4 regions of the Mesorhizobium sp. M0830 genome follow, and region 2 is predicted to be linked to each of the others. Evidence: predicted binding sites of a transcription regulator. Region 2 holds the regulator's gene; each other region holds the start of a gene.

Region 1 (3,885 bases), on a different contig from region 2:
CATGCGGCGCACGAGGTCGAGTTCGGCCTGAAAGTCGACATAGTGCGGCAGCTTCAGATGTTCGACGAAGCCGGTCGCCTGAACGTTGTCGGAATGCGAGATGACGAACTCCTCATCCTGGGCAGCAGCGACGACATCCTCGCCCAACTCGCTGGCGCGCAGCGCCCGGTCGCAGAGCGCCATCGCCATCGCCTTGCGCTCGCTCTGGCCGAAGACGAGGCCGTAGCCGCGGGTGAATTGCGGCGGCGCCTTGGCCGAACCCTTGAACTGGTTGACCATCTGGCATTCGGTGATGCGCACAGTGCCGAGCGGGACAGCAAAAGGCAGTTCGGGCACGTCGAGTTCCAGCTCGACCTCGCCGATGCGGATTTCGCCGACAAAGGGATGATTGCGGGCATAGCCGCGCTGTGTGGAATAGCCGAGCGCCAGCAGGAAGCCCTCGTCGCCGCGCGACAGCGCCTGCAGGCGGATGTCGCGCGCCATCGGGAACTCCAGCGGCTCGCGGGTGATGTCGCCGGGGACGTGATCCTGCGGCATGTCGCCGTCCGGTTCGATCAGGCCTTCGCGGGCAAGGATGGCCGAGACGCGCGGCATGGCTTGCGCTTCGGTCTCGCGCTGCAGCGGCTCGGCGACGTCGGCGCCGGCGGCAAGCTCGGGATCGAGCAGCCGGTGGGTGTAGTCGAAGGTCGGGCCGAGCAACTGGCCGCCAGGCAGGTCCTTGTAAGTCGCCGACACGCGCCGCTCGACCAGCATGGTGGCGGTGTCGATAGGCTTGGTGTAGCCGAAGCGCGGCAGCGTGGTGCGATAGGCGCGTACCAGGAAGATTGCCTCGATCATGTCGCCGCGCGCCTGGACGATGGCGAGTGCCGCCAGTTCCCGGTCGTAGAGCGAGCCTTCGCTCATCACCCGGTCGACGCCGAGCGCCAGCTGCTCGACGATCTGGTCGAGGCGAAGTGCGGGCACAGAACGGTCGCCGCGCCGGCGGTCGGCAAGCAGGGTGTGGGCATTGGCAATGGCGGCTTCGCCGCCTTTTACCGCGACATACATATTACGCCTCCATCGTCTTGATGCGCGTCGTGCGCGGCAGGCAGGCAATGCCATCAGTGGTGGCGAGGATGATGTCGACACCGCGCGGAAAACGCTTGATATTCTGCTTCCACTGCTCGACGAAATGACGCGGCATCTGCGCCGGCGCGATCGTGGCGCTGGTTTCGATGCCGGGACCTTCGAGCGACAGAGGCGTGCCGGAGACGAGATCGCTGACCTGCAGGACCAATGTGGTCGAACGGTCGGGATAGTCCTGCGTGCCTTGCGAAAAACCGTCGAGCGCCATCATCTCGGCCGGGGCTGCGATCAACGCGAAATGCGCATCGGCCGGCGTGTTGGCCAATGGCGCGCCGGTGTGGAAACCAAGCCAGGATTTGATGGCAGGGGAAGCCTGTAAAGCCGGGTCGAGCCAGAGCGGGGTGTCATTGTCGCAAAGCGCCAGCGCAATGGCACCGGCGGTCGCCGACAGCGGCGCCGGCGGACGGGCAAAGGCGGGCAACGGCTGCACGCTGCCAGGCCGCGCCATCGCCTCCATGACAGCGCGGAACACGGTCTGTGCGTTGAAGACCGGATCGGCGAAGCCGCCCTCGATCGATTGCGATGCGATGTCCATCAGTCTTCTCCGCGTACCATGGTGAAGAAATCCACCTTCGTTGCCGCCGTCTCGGCGCGGCGGCGTTCATGCGCCGTGGTCAGGGCCGACCGCAGAGGCGCTATCAGCCCGGTCTCGACCTCGGCGCGGCGGGCCGGGTCCTGCCACAGTGCGTCGGCGATGGCCGCCAGCTTCGCCTTCTGCTTGTCGCGGCCAAGCGCATAGCAATGGCCGACCTGTCCGGACGGCAGCCGGACGGTGGCGCGGGTGACGGTCGCCTCGCCGACATTGAAGGGCGCGCCCCCACCGCCGATGCGGCCGCGTACGGTGACCAGGCCGGTTTCGGGGCCGCGCAGCAGTTCTGCGTCCGAAGGCAGTCCGGCCTCGTTCCAGAGCCGAACGATGTCGTCGCCGCCGGATTGCGCCAGGGTTGCCATGGCGGCCTTGCGTTCGGCTTGATCGCGGGCTTCCTGTCCTCGCATCAGCAACATTCCTCTTCGCCAAATTTGTCTATTGATATAGACAACTATACAAATTATACCTATTATCTAGCGCGAGTCCATGACGGGTGGATGACAAGCACTTGAAGACTGGGGGCAATCAATGGTCGGGCGGCTGGCAGCGGACAGCATCGAGCGGCGCAGCGGCGTCTCGCTGTGGCGGCAGATCGCCGAGAAGATCCTGCAGGCGATCGCCGTCGGCGATTTCGCAGAAAGCGCCGCGCTGCCGCCGGAGATGGCACTGGCTGAGCGCTATGGCGTCAACCGCCACACCGTGCGCAGCGCCATATCGGCCCTTGTGCAGGAAGGGGTGCTGCGGGCCGAGCAGGGGCGCGGCACCTTCGTGCTGTCGCGCAGGCGGCTGTCCTATCCCATCGGTGCGCGCACACGCTTTTCAACGGGCCTGCAAGGGCAGACATCGGAACGGCATATCGTCCTGCTGGCGTCCTCGGTCGAGCCGGCCAGCCAGCGCGTCGCCGAGGGGCTGGGGCTCGCCAAGGGAGCCGATGTGATCCGCCTGGAAACGCGCGGCGAAGCCGACGGACGGCCTGTGTCGCGCGCTGCCGGCTGGTTCGATGCCCGGCGCTTTGCCGGTATCGATGCTGCAATGGCGGAGACCGGCTCGATCACCGCATCGCTCGCCCGGTTCGGCATCGACGACTATCTCAGGCAATCGACCGTGCTATCGGCGCGCCACGCCGATGCGGCGGACCTTGCAGACCTCGACCTGCAACCGGGCGCCATCGTGCTGGTTACAGTCGCTGTCAACGTCACGCCGGATGGCCAGCCGATCCAGTTTTCCGAGTCCAGGTTTCCGGCAGAACGGGTGGAGCTGAAGCTCTCGGCGCTGTAGGGAGTGCCGGCCTTATGCGAGACCGTGACTTCTGACTCGCGCTGATCGGTCGCGCGCTCCCCTGTCAGCGGCTTGGCGTTTGAGGACCGCCTTCCCCCACTCCGTCTCGGCTTCGCCGAGCCACCTCTCCCCCCTCCGGAGGGAGAGGAAGGAGCCCGCTGGCGGCGGGAGAAGGAGGGAGTCTGGTTGAGGAGCGTTGGCCGCAATAGGCTCGCACCTTCCTCTACCCCGTCGATCGGGGGAGAGGTGGCTCGGCGAAGCCGAGACGGAGTGGGGGTCGATCTGCGCGGGGCGTCGTCAATTCGGGCCGGGTTCACCGCCTGCTAAGTTATGCTCCCACCTCGATCACAGCCTTGATCAGTCCTGATTTCTCATGCGCCCAGCGGGACAGATCGTGTGGCGTGCCGGAAAGCGTGGTGCGGTGGGTGACGAGTTTTGCCAGCGGAACGGCGCCGTTGCGGATCGAGGCGGCGACATGGTCGAAATCGGCGCGCAACGCATTGCGGCTGCCGATCAATGTCATTTCACGTTTGTGGAATTCCGGATCGGAAAAGCTGATGTCGTCCTTGACGACGCTGACCAGCACCAATGTTCCGCCATGCGCGACATGGGCGAAAGCCGACCGCACCGACTGGGTGTTGCCGGTGGCGTCGAAGACCACATCGAAGCCTTCGCCAGAGGTTGCCTCCCTGACCAGATCTGGCACCGCGCCGCGCGAGCCGTCGAGGGTCTGGAACCCAAGCTCATTCTCGGCGAAGGCGAGCCTTTCACTGCTCATGTCGAGCAATGTCACGTCGAGGCCGGCGATGCGAGCGAAGATGGCGGTGCCGAGCCCGATCGGGCCGGCGCCGATGACCAGTGTGCGTGCGCCGGTTTCGGCCTTGGCACGCCGC
Region 2 (3,885 bases):
GCCGACCGCGAGATTGGCCAGTATGTACATGGGGTCGTGCATGTCGGACGGCGTCGCCGCTTGGGCGACCTTCACACCGTCATAGGTCCAGACAAGCTCATCCTTTGTCCAGAGCAGGCCATAGGTGTGGAAACCGTCAGTGTCCGCAACGTTCACCGTGGACGAAACCTTCGTGTGCTCTCCCGTCTCATTGGTGTGCGCTGTCATGAAAAGCGTGTTCGGATCCTGACCGCGCGTTTCGACGACGTCCAGCTCCGGCGGCCACGATCCGTCTTCCGGAAGCAGCCAGAAGGCCGGCCAGGCTCCGGCCGTTTCGGGCAGGTCCGCCCGCATTTCGAAATAGCCGTAGGTTTGCGCGAAGCTGTCGTGGGTCGTCAGTATCCCCGATGTGTATTCGTAGTTGTTGATCAGAGGCTTGATGTCCTCCGGCGCCTGCGCGGCGGTGATGATGAGGACGCCGTTTTCAACGCTGAACGGGTGGACGGAACTCGTCGGCCCGTAATTGGCGTCGATATACCATTGCAACTCGCCATTGCTGCTCAATGTGCTGCCGTTCGGCGCGCCCCACGAGAAATTGGAATTCCAGGTGCCGTCCTGCCCGTCCCGAAGGCTCAGCGTGTTGAATTCGTCGGCGAAGGACAGCGTCATTCCGGACTTGTCTATCGGCAGTTCGAACTGGGTGGGCTGCAACTTGTCGATGGTCGTATTCTTGAACACCAGGATCTCGTCAGATCCGAGGTTCAGCATCACGTTCGATTCCACCTGAACCATCTGCGAACGGACGGCATCGAACGAAGTGAAGTCATAGCCGTTAAGGCGCACCACATCGGTCGCACCGAAATCGAAGATAAGATCGCTTCCATTTCCTTTGGAGATGGCGAAAGTGTCGGCGCCGTCACCGCCGATCAGGACATCATTTCCCTTGCCGCCATCCAGCGTCTGATGACCCGACCCGCCCTTGATGATGTTGTCCAACGCATTTCCGAACGCATATCGATTGGCGCCGGTAACGACCAGGTTCTCGAAATTGTCGGGGAGCTTGTAGCTCATCCAGGTGTCGATCGTGTCGATCCCGGCCCCGGGATCTTCGACCACCTTATTGTTGGTGGAATAGAGGTGATAGTAGTCGTCGCCGGCGCCACCATACATCGTGACATTGACGCCGGTGTCTCCCCAGAACGAGTCGTTGCCTGAGGTGCCATGCAGTTCGGCCCCGGCTCCGGTTGCCGAGAACCAATGACTGGACGCGCCGGTGTAGGGAAGAGGAATACCTTTGGCGTTTAAGACCGTGCTCATCAGAAATCCTTCCTCTTAGTGCCCGACCTGATCAAGTCGTTCGGCGCAAGGTCCGGCGACCGCTTTCAAAGCAACGTTGCAACGAACGAGATCGTTCCCGCGGAATCGTCATCCAATGCAAGATCGTATTGACTATTCGGAGCACATACAATCGATAAAGAGGAGAGAAACTCATTCTTAGTCTGAGGAACTTTTTTAATAAAATTGCGCATTTATGCGAAACCACATCCTCTGGCGGGCACATAGCCATATTAGTTCAAATTGTTTCTTGAGGCGCGCAACTTTGATCGGAGGTCTGCGGGCAAGATAGCAATGTGACCAACTAAAGTGTCACGGGCCGTGCTTCCTGCGGCCAGCCTGGCAGAAAAGCGAATTGGGAGATCGGAGGGCAATCGCCAGCCAGTCAAGCTACGCGCCGAGCCCCGCGAAGGGCAGTTTAGACTTCGATCCCGCCTGCTTGAATGTCTGCCATCGCGTGGCCATTGGCGACGACCTGCTGATCGAATTTGAACCTTGGTTCCGATCTATCGGCTAGTCTTCCCTGATCGCGTAGCCTGCGCCCCGAATGGTGCGGATGACGTCGGGCATGCGGCCGTTGTTGACGGCTTTGCGCAGCCGGCCGACATGCACGTCCACCGTGCGTTCGTCGATGTAGATCGTTTCGCCCCAGACGTTGTCGAGCAGTTGGCTACGCGAGAACACGCGGCCGGGATGGCGCATCATGAATTCGAGCAGGCGGAATTCGGTCGGCCCGAGCCGGATCTCGCTCTTCTTGCGATAGACCCGGTGCGATTCTCGATCGAGCACGATGTCGCCGACCTTCAGCACGCTGGACAGCAGTTCCGGCTTGGCACGGCGCAACAGCGCCTTGACCCTGGCCATGAACTCCGGTGTCGAAAACGGCTTGACCAGATAATCGTCGGCGCCGGTCGAGAGGCCCCGCACGCGATCGCTCTCCTCGCCGCGCGCGGTCAGCATGATGATCGGCAGCCGCTCGGTCTCGGGACGCATTCGCAGGCGCCGGCAGAGTTCGATGCCGGAAACCGCCGGCACCATCCAGTCGAGCACCAGAAGGTCAGGCACGTTCTCCTGCAGCCGGATCTCGGCCTCGTCGCCACGCGTCACGACCTCGACCTGATAGCCCTCGGACTCCAGATTATAGCGGAGCAGCACGCCTAGCGGCTCCTCGTCCTCCACCACCATGATGCGTGGCGCGATCATCGGCTGGTTACCCCTGTCGTCATGCCGCGGGCGCGGACATTGTCGTCTCGTCCTGTTTCGGACGATTGGCCGGCAGCTGGGTGCCGGTCAAAACATAATAGGCATTTTCCGCGATGTTGGTGACGTGGTCGCCGATGCGCTCGAGGTTCTTGGCGCAGAACAAAAGATGCGTGCACGCGGTGATGTTGCGCGGGTCTTCCATCATATAGGTGAGAAGCTCGCGGAACACGGAGGTGTATTTGACGTCGATGCGTTCGTCGTCGGCACGCAGTTTCGCCAGCGCGGCGGCGTCACGCGCCGCATATTCCTCGATGACGCCCTGCACCTGGATCAGCACCAGTTGTGCCATTCCATCGATCGAGTGCGAAAGGTCGCGCGGCGTGACGCTGAGGCCGACAGTGCCGACACGCTTGGCGATGTTCTTGGCAAGGTCGCCGATGCGTTCGAGATCGCCGGCCATGCGGATAGAACCGACGACATGGCGCAGATCATCGGCCATCGGCTGCCGCTTGGCGATCAGCGTGATGGCACGGTCGTCGAGCTCGCGCTGGCGCGCGTCCATGATCGCGTCGTCGGAGACGACGCGCTGTGCCAAGGCGTTGTCGGAATTCAAGAGCGCCTTGGTCGCACCGCCGACCATCGAGCTAGCGAGATCGCCCATGTCGCTGATGAGCCTGCTGATCTGACCGAGATCCTCGTCGAAAGAAGCGACTGTATGTTCGCTCATTATCCTGTTCCTCGTATGCCTGAGCTCAGCCGAAGCGGCCGGTGATGTAGTCCTGCGTGCGCTTCTCGCGGGGCGACGTGAAGATCCTCTCCGTGCGGTCGAACTCGACCAGCTCGCCCAGATACATGAAGGCCGTCTGCTTCGATACGCGCGCCGCCTGCTGCATGTTGTGGGTGACGATGACGATCGTGTAGTCGGCTTGCAACTCGTCGATCAGTTCCTCGATCTTGGCGGTCGACAGCGGGTCGAGCGCCGAGGCGGGCTCGTCGAGCAGGATGACTTCCGGCTTCACCGCCACGGTGCGGGCGATGCAGAGCCGCTGCTGCTGGCCGCCGGAGAGGCTGAGGCCGCTGGCGTCGAGCTTGTCCTTGACCTCGGTCCAGAGTGCCGCGCGCTTCAGCGCCTGCTCGACGCGGCCGTCCATCTCCGACTTGCTCAGCTTCTCGTAGAGCCTGATGCCGAAAGCGATGTTTTCGTAGATCGACATCGGAAATGGCGTCGGCTTCTGGAACACCATGCCGATCTTGGTGCGCAGCAGGTTGAGGTCCTGCGAGCGGTCGAGAACGTTCTGGCCGTCGAGCAGCACCTGACCTTCGGCCGTCTGCTTGGGATAGAGCTCGTAGATGCGATTGAAGACGCGC
Region 3 (3,885 bases), on a different contig from region 2:
TCGGGCCCGAGACGAATTCCCAGAACGGATTGAAATCCTGGAACTGCGCCTTGTCCGGGTTGTAATGGTGGGCGGCCGTGTAATGCACGTCGGCGGTCAGCCAGACTGTGTTGCTGATGCCGGCGTTTTTGATGAAGCGCAGCAGGTCGGCGATCTCGAGCTCGCGTCCCTTTGGCAAGCCATTATCGCCATTGCTGACCGCTTCGGCGCCGACCTTCTTGGTGCCGTCATCCCAGACGACGAGGCCGAGCGGCATGTCCGCGGCGATGATTTTCCAGGTCGCCTTCGAATTGGCCAGCTCGCGCTTCAGCCATTTCGTCTGCTGTTCGCCCAGCATGCGCGATTGCGGGGTCATCTCATCTTGCATGTCCGGACCGTTGGGGCCGCGATAGGACCGCATATCGAGAAAGAACACGTCGAGCAGCGGCCCGTAAGCGATCTTGCGATAGATGCGGCCGGGCTCGGAGGGTTCATAGCGGATCGTCGTCATCTCATGAAAGGCGCGCGCCGCGCGGGCCGCCAGCACGTGGATGGATTTTTCCGTATAGCGATTGTCGGCGCTGAGATTCTTCGAATCCGACCAGTTGTTCAGAACTTCGTGGTCGTCCCACTGGTAGAAGGTCGGGCAGATGGCGCTCAAGCCGAGCACGTTCCGGTCCATCATGTTGTATTTCCACTGGTCCCGGTATTCGTCCAGCGTCTCGGCGACCTTGCGCTTGCCGTCGATCAGCACGACGTTCTTCCACTTGCCGCCGCCGGGCAGGTCGACCTCGTCCTTCATGGCGCCGTCGGCATAGATGGTGTCGCCCGAGTGCAGGAAGAAATCGGGCGTGTGCCTGCCGATCGTGGCGTAGGTCTTCATGCCGGTCTCGTCGATGCCCCAGCCCTGGCCGGCCGTGTCGCCCGACCAGGCAAAGCGGATGTCTCGCTTCGAGGCCGGCGCCGTCCTGAAGCGACCGGTGATCGGCTCCGAAACGGCGTTGATGTCGGCGAGATCGGCTGATGTCATGCGGTAGAAGATGTCCTGGTCTGAAGCGAGGTCGGTGAGCAGCCGTTTGACGGTGTAATCGCTGGCCGGCGACGTATCGAGCGGCGCAAGGCGCGTCGCATTGGTGAAATTCTCCGTCGACGACACCTCGAACATGACGCGCGACGGGCGGTCGGTGCGCGTCCAAACCATGCCGCTGGTGGCGTCGACATCGCCCGACTGGACGCCATGTGTGAAGGCCGGCCGCTGATTGGCGCGCGAATAGTATGGCAGTGCCAGGCTCGAAACGCCGGCCAAGCCAACGGCGCTGGCGGACGTGACGAAGGCGCGGCGGGTCATCGAAAGCTTGTTCATGGCTGTTTCCTGGATGGCTTGAACGGTGCCACCAGGATCCAGCGTCAATGTTTCAGGCGCATCTCGGGATGATGAAGGTTTGATAACAGTGAACAGGGTGATCTCCCCCCTCGAGGGGGAGATGTCGCCGAAGGCGACAGAGGGGGTCGCCGCGCATAGAGCGCCGACCTCCATCTGCACCAGGAGGCAGAGCCCGGTCGGACCGACCCCCTCTGGCCGCTTCGCGGCCATCTCCCCCTCAAGGGGGGAGATTAGCGCTCCGCCGTCGCGGCTAAGCCGCTCTCGGCTCCGGTTCAAACGCTGGCCGGCTTGTATTGATCAGCAGCGAGATACACGCCGCGGCAATTGCCGTCATGCCGGCAATCAGGAAGGCCAGTTCGTAGTTGCCTTGCAGCTCGCGCATGGTGCCGCCGAAAGCGGCGGCGGTGGCCGCGCCGATCTGGTGGCCGGCGACGATCCAACCGAACACGATCGGTCCGCTGCGATCGCCGAACGCCTCGTTGGCGAGCCTCAGCGTCGGCGGCACGGTGGCGATCCAGTCGAGGCCGTAGAGCACCGCGAAGATGATCAGGCTGGTCGCCGAGAAGCCGGAATAGGGCAGATAGATCAGCGACAGGCCACGAATGCCGTAATAGACGCCAAGCAGCTTGCGCGGATCGTAGCGGTCGGTAAGCCAGCCCGACAGTGTCGTGCCGATCAGGTCGAAAATGCCCATCATCGACAGCAGGCCGGCGGCCTGCACCTCGCCGATGCCCATGTCGCCGCAGAACGCGATCAGATGCGTGCCGACCAGCCCGTTGGTGGTGAAGCCGCAGACGAAGAAGGTGGCGAACAGATACCAGAATACCCTCGTGCCGGCGGCGCGGCGCAACGTCGAGAACGTATGCGCGAGGAAATTGCCCTGTGACGCGGGCGGAGCCGGCGGCACGTCGTCGGCCTCGGCGCCGTAGCGCACCATGCCGATCGAGGCCGGCCGTTCCGGCACCAGCAGCCAGACCAGCGGTATCAGGGCCGCGGTGGGGCACGCCACCGCAACGACGACCGGCTGCCAGCCACCCGACTGCGCCAGCGCGGCGATCATCGGCAGGAACACCAGCATGCCAGAGGCGCTTGAGGCCGACATCAGTCCCATGACAAGGCCGCGATTGGTCTTGAACCAGCGATTGACGATGGTGGCGCCGAGCACGCTGGCGACAGCGCCGGAACCAATGCCCGAGAACACGCCCCAGGTGATGAACAGATGCCAGGGCTTGGTCATCAGCAGGCTGAGCGCGGTGGAGCCTGACATCACCATCAGGGAGGCGAGCAGCGTGCGGCGCAGCCCGATGCGCTCCATCAGGGCCGCGGCAAACGGACCGGTGAGACCGTAAAGCAGGATGCCGACACCAGCAGCCAGCGAGATGACGTCTCGCCGCCAGCCAAAGCTGTTCTCCAGCGGCAGCATCATGACGGCGGGTGCGGACCGCAGGCCGGCCGCGACCAGCAGGCAGAGAAAGATGATGCCAACCACGACGAAGGCGTAGCGCTGGCCAAAGGCACGAGATTGAGTTATCATGTTACTGACCGGTACGTTGCAGAGTGGGAACAGGTATACGTACCGATCGGTAACATTGTCAATCGAGTCACACGATGCCAACGGACAAAAATATTGATCTGACCATCAGCGACGATCATGCATCGGCGCCGCCGAAAGCCGCCAAGAAGATTCTCGATGTCGCCTATGATCTGTTCTACCGGCGCGGCATCAGGGCGATCGGCGTCGACGAGATCGTCAAACGCGCCGGCGTCACCAAGCCCAGCCTCTATCGCAGCTTCCCCTCCAAGGATGAACTGGCCGCTTCCTATCTCAGGCAATACGACCGTGAATACTGGGAGCGTTTCGATGAGGCTGTCGCCGCTCATCCCGGCGACCCGCGCGCGCAGATCAAGGCTTTCCTGACCCGCATCGGCAAGCGAACGCAAGTGGCTGACTACCGCGGCTGCGGCATGACCAATGCGGCGGTCGAATATCCCGACCACAGCCATCCGGCCCGCGTGGTCAGCGAGGCCAACAAGCAGGAACTGCGCCGCCGCCTGCGCGCCATGGCGGTTGCGATGGGCGCCCAAGACCCTGACACGCTCGGCGATGGCCTGCTGCTCCTGATCGAGGGTGCCTATATCAGCGGTCAGTTGTTCGGGCTCGGCGGTCCGGCAAAAGCGGTCGCCCGCAACGCCGATCTGCTGATTGAAGCCAGCTTGAAGAAATAGCATTTGGCGCTACGCTGCGATGGCCTGCAACGGAGTGTCCGCGATGCGCAGCCTGCTGATTCTGCTCACTCTCGCGGGCTTCTGCCAGGCCGCACACGCCGACGGCATTGCAAGCGCCTACACCGATCTCGACTCGAAGAAGGACTGCGTGACTTACGCGCAGGCCGAGGAAGGCGACGGCGACTGGGCCGACCTCGCCTGTTCGGGCTACCGCGGCTATCCTGTGCTGATTGCCTATGACGATGCTCGTGAATCGCTGTTCTACGGTTTTCCGCCCGGTGGCGACATGACGACCG
Region 4 (3,885 bases), on a different contig from region 2:
GGTGACGCCGGCTTCAAGGCGCTGATCGAAGGCGTCGACTTGACCGAGCGCGCCATGCTATCGGCGCTGGAACGGCACGGGGTCAAGAAGCTCGCACCTGAAGGCGAGAAGTTCGATCCCAATTTCCATCAGGCGATGTTTGAAGTGCCCAATCCGGATGTTCCGGCCAACACCGTCGTCCAGGTCGTGCAGCCGGGCTATTCGATCGGCGAGCGGGTTCTGCGCCCGGCCATGGTCGGCGTCGCCAAGGGCGGTCCGAAGTTTGCCGCCGCTGAAGCGCCGGTCGAGCCGGGGCCGGTGAACGAGCAGGCTGAGAAAGACGCCTGAACGGACAAGCGAATAGGGAGTAGCGAGGAGCGAATAGGAAATACGCAAGAGTTGCTGCGCGGCTTCGTGCTATTCCCTACTCGCTATTCGCTACTCACTCTTTCATTGTTCGCTTCATGAACCCCATCGCGCTTCTCGATTATGCCGGTGTCGCTGTCTTCGCCGCGACCGGGGCGCTTGCGGCTTCGCGCAAACAGCTCGACATCATCGGTTTCCTGTTCCTGGCCAGCGTCACCGGGATCGGCGGCGGCACGCTTCGCGACGTCATCCTCAACCTGCCGGTTTTCTGGGTCGCCAACTCCAGCTATGTGCTGATCTGCGCAGTGGTTGCGGCGCTCGTCTTCTTCGGCGCACATCGCGTCGAATCCCGCTGGAAATGGCTGCTCTGGCTCGACGCCATCGGGCTCGCCGCCTTTTCGGTGATGGGCGCCGCCAAGGGACTGGCGATTACCGGTTCGCCGGTCGTCTCCGTCATAACCGGCGTGCTCACAGCCACCTCCGGCGGCATTCTGCGCGATCTCCTGGCCGGCGAGCCATCGGTGCTGCTCAGGCCCGAAATCTACGTCACAGCAGCCCTTGCCGGTGCCGGCCTCTATACACTTGGCGACCTTGCCGGGCTGCCGCCGCTCACTTCGGACCTCGCCGGTTTTGCCGCGGCGTTCCTTGTGCGTGGCGGCGCGCTCAAATTCGGCTGGTCGTTTCCGTCCTACAAGAGCCGACCCGGCCGGCGCCCGGAAGATATTCCGTGAAGGAGCGAATAGCGAATAGGGAGTAGCGAATAGGGATAGCAGCCCGCAGGATTGCGGCGTAGTTCTCGCTATTCGCCATCAGGCTGCGAAGCGCTGGGCTTCCCCGCCATAATAGTTGACGTAGCGGGCGCCGATTTCCTTGACCGGCATCACGACGAAGACGTCGACCGTCGAGAATTCGCGGTCGATGACGCAGCCATCGCCGATGCGGGCGCCAACGCGCAGATAGCCCTTGACCAAGGGCGGCATTGCCGCGATTGCCGCCTTGGTGTTGACCGCCTCGATCGGCATCAGGTCCATCGAGCAGTAACGCCCGGACACCGCGCGCACATCCCAGGCCGAATTCGTCCGGCAGTGGTGGGCGAGGTAGGTGAGTGCCTCGGCATGCGCCGCCGGCACGGTGCCGTGGAACGAAGCACAACCAGTCATCACACCGATTTCGTAGTGGTTGATGTAAGCCCAGATGCCTTGCCACAATGCCTCGATAGTGCGCTTCGAGCGGTATTCCGGCAAAACGCAGGAGCGGCCGAGTTCGAGAAAACGCTGGCCGGGGTGACGGGCGATGAGCTTGGTCAGTTCGAATTCACCTTCCGAATAGAACCCTCCGGCGGTGGCCGCGATTTCTTGCCGCAGCAGCCGATAGGTGCCGACGATGCGGCGATGTTCGGGGCCGGAAAGCGTGGTGTCCAAAACCAGCAGGTGGTCGCAGAGCGGGTCGAACCGGTCGGCATCACGGCGGTCATGGGTCTGGAACAGGTCTTTTCTGGCGCCAAGTTCGTCGTAGAACACCCGGTAGCGCACTTCCTGCGCGGCCGCGATCTCGGCTTCGTTGCGAGCGAGTCGCACTTCAAGATTACCTATACGGCCCAGTGCTGCGCCCTTCATGACGCAATCGGCGTTACGTCCGGCAAGCAGCGCGCTGCTGGCGTTCGGCCGAGTGTCACATTCCGGCATAACTGTATGCACGAGTGATTCTCCTTCGAGCCATCCCTCTTGGCACGGGGATACGGTGTAGGTGCAACAGGATTGTGACAGTACCGTGATGCGGCCTTGCGGGCAATACTTCGTCGGCTGGCGAATGCGATCAACCGACTACGTTACGTGAGCGCGTGGCGCGGATTGGACGGTGAAAAACTCAGGCCGCGACGACCTGTCCCTCGACGGCATTGACCAGCGCCTCAGGGTCGAGCGGCTTGGCGACAAAGCCGCTGGCGCCATGAGCCAACACCGCATGGCGGGTCTTTTCCTGGCTGTCGGCCGACAGCACCATGATCGGCACCGGCGACATTGCGGTTTCTTCTTCATGGCGGCGGATGGCGGCAATCGCGTCCAATCCGTCCATGACCGGCATGTGCAGGTCCATCAGAACCACGTCGAAGCGGTGGTTGTGCCCGGCGCCCGTGACAGCCTCGACGGCGGCCTTGCCGTTGCCGACCACTTTGACGCGATGCCCGGCCTTCAACAGCGTGGCGCGGGCCAGCATGGCGTTGATGTCATTGTCCTCGGCGATCAGCACCGACAGGCCCCGCTGTCGGTTGCTGACGGTGCGAAGTGTCGGCCCGCCACGCTTTTCCAGCTGCGGCTGGGCGAGGCTTGGGGCATGGCTGCTCAACAGCACACGCAGAAGCGTTCCGCCACGCACCGGCCTGGCCAGGAAAGTTGCGTAGCCGCTGGCGCGGAACTCGCCGAGCATGCCGCGGTCGGTCGGCGCGATCAGCGTGATGGCCTCGCAGTGGGAAAAACCGCTCAGGCGCAGGCGCTTGAGCAGCCTTCCGTCGCTTTCTTCCATGGCCGCATCGACCAGAAGCGCATCGCAGCCGGCGGCGAAGGGTGCGGCTTGCGCGGCGGTGGTGGCGAGGTCGACCGCGCCGCCATTGGCGCGGATGGTGCGGGCGATGGCATCAGCCTCGACAGCGTTTTTCGAAAGGATCACCGCGCGCCTGCCCGAAAGCGCGTTTTGGCGGCCCTGCTGTGCCTCGGTGGCTGCTATCGCCGGGATCTCGAAGACGAACTCGGATCCCTGGCCGATCCGGCTGGACACCGAGATCGTGCCGCCCATGGCGGCCACCAGGCGTTTGGAGATGGCAAGGCCAAGACCGGCCCCGCCATGCGCACGCGTCGACGTGCCGTCGGCTTGCTCGAACTCCTCGAAAATGCGGTCCAGATCCTCATCGTGCAGGCCCGGACCGGTATCGGCGATGGTGAAGCAAATGCGGTCGGTGGTTTCGGCGCGCACACGCGCAACGCTCACCAACACGCCGCCGCTGTCGGTGAACTTGATGGCGTTGCCGATAAGGTTGAGCAGCACCTGCCTGACCCTGCCCGGATCGGCAGTGATCAACTGTGGCACGTCGGGTTCGACATAGCAGCCCAGCCCGATATCCTTGGCGAAGGCGCGCGCGGCCAGCAACTCGATGATGTTATCGGCGATCTCGCGCACCGACATCGGCTGCGGCTCCGGGTCGAAGCGCCCGGCTTCGATCTTGGAATAGTCGAGAAGATCCTCGATCAGGGCAAGCAATGCGCTGGCTGAGGTCGAGACGGCGCCGACATAGGTCTGCTGCTCCGGCGACAGGCTGGTGTCCGCCAGCAGCCTGGCCATGCCCATGATGCCGTTCATCGGCGTGCGAATTTCATGGCTGACGGTGGCGAGGAAGCGCGATTTGGCCTGGCTGGCGTATTCGGCCCGTTCGCGTGCGGTGATCAGCGAGGATTCGGCGCGTTTGCGGGCGGTGATGTCGCGGGCGATGGCGCGATGCGAAACGGCGCCGGTGTCCTTGTCGCGCACCGATAGTTCGATCCACGAAAA

The links. Region 2 encodes PhoB, which activates phosphate uptake and scavenging genes when phosphate is short. Its sites were predicted from a motif close to TGTCATNNANCTGTCAT; they were not measured.
Region 1: phnF (phosphonate metabolism transcriptional regulator PhnF) is a predicted target of PhoB. The motif match lies at 2,201-2,217, and genes of this name have one in related genera.
Region 3: NKI20_RS32020 (alkaline phosphatase D family protein) is a predicted target of PhoB. The motif match lies at 1,414-1,430, and genes of this name have one in related genera.
Region 4: olsB (l-ornithine N(alpha)-acyltransferase) is a predicted target of PhoB. The motif match lies at 2,094-2,110, and genes of this name have one in related genera.

Annotation. Positions count from the first base shown of each region.
Region 1 covers NZ_JAMYOR010000051.1:34,654-38,538, forward strand. Annotated here, with positions in the region: gene NKI20_RS24995 (carbon-phosphorus lyase complex subunit) at 1-1,047, opposite strand, end outside; gene phnH (phosphonate C-P lyase system protein PhnH) at 1,049-1,660, opposite strand; gene phnG (phosphonate C-P lyase system protein PhnG) at 1,660-2,121, opposite strand; gene phnF (phosphonate metabolism transcriptional regulator PhnF) at 2,243-2,992, shown strand; gene NKI20_RS25015 (zinc-binding alcohol dehydrogenase family protein) at 3,321-3,885, opposite strand, start outside.
Region 2 covers NZ_JAMYOR010000003.1:178,125-182,009, reverse strand. Annotated here, with positions in the region: gene eglC (endo-1,3-1,4-beta-glycanase EglC) at 1-1,296, opposite strand, end outside; gene phoB (phosphate regulon transcriptional regulator PhoB) at 1,828-2,517, opposite strand; gene phoU (phosphate signaling complex protein PhoU) at 2,537-3,244, opposite strand; gene pstB (phosphate ABC transporter ATP-binding protein PstB) at 3,270-3,885, opposite strand, start outside.
Region 3 covers NZ_JAMYOR010000097.1:3,742-7,626, forward strand. Annotated here, with positions in the region: gene NKI20_RS32020 (alkaline phosphatase D family protein) at 1-1,342, opposite strand, end outside; gene NKI20_RS32025 (MFS transporter) at 1,614-2,897, opposite strand; gene NKI20_RS32030 (TetR/AcrR family transcriptional regulator) at 2,972-3,589, shown strand; gene NKI20_RS32035 (hypothetical protein) at 3,633-3,885, shown strand, end outside.
Region 4 covers NZ_JAMYOR010000014.1:114,660-118,544, reverse strand. Annotated here, with positions in the region: gene grpE (nucleotide exchange factor GrpE) at 1-327, shown strand, start outside; gene NKI20_RS11590 (trimeric intracellular cation channel family protein) at 444-1,076, shown strand; gene olsB (l-ornithine N(alpha)-acyltransferase) at 1,155-2,030, opposite strand; gene NKI20_RS11580 (ATP-binding protein) at 2,212-3,885, opposite strand, start outside.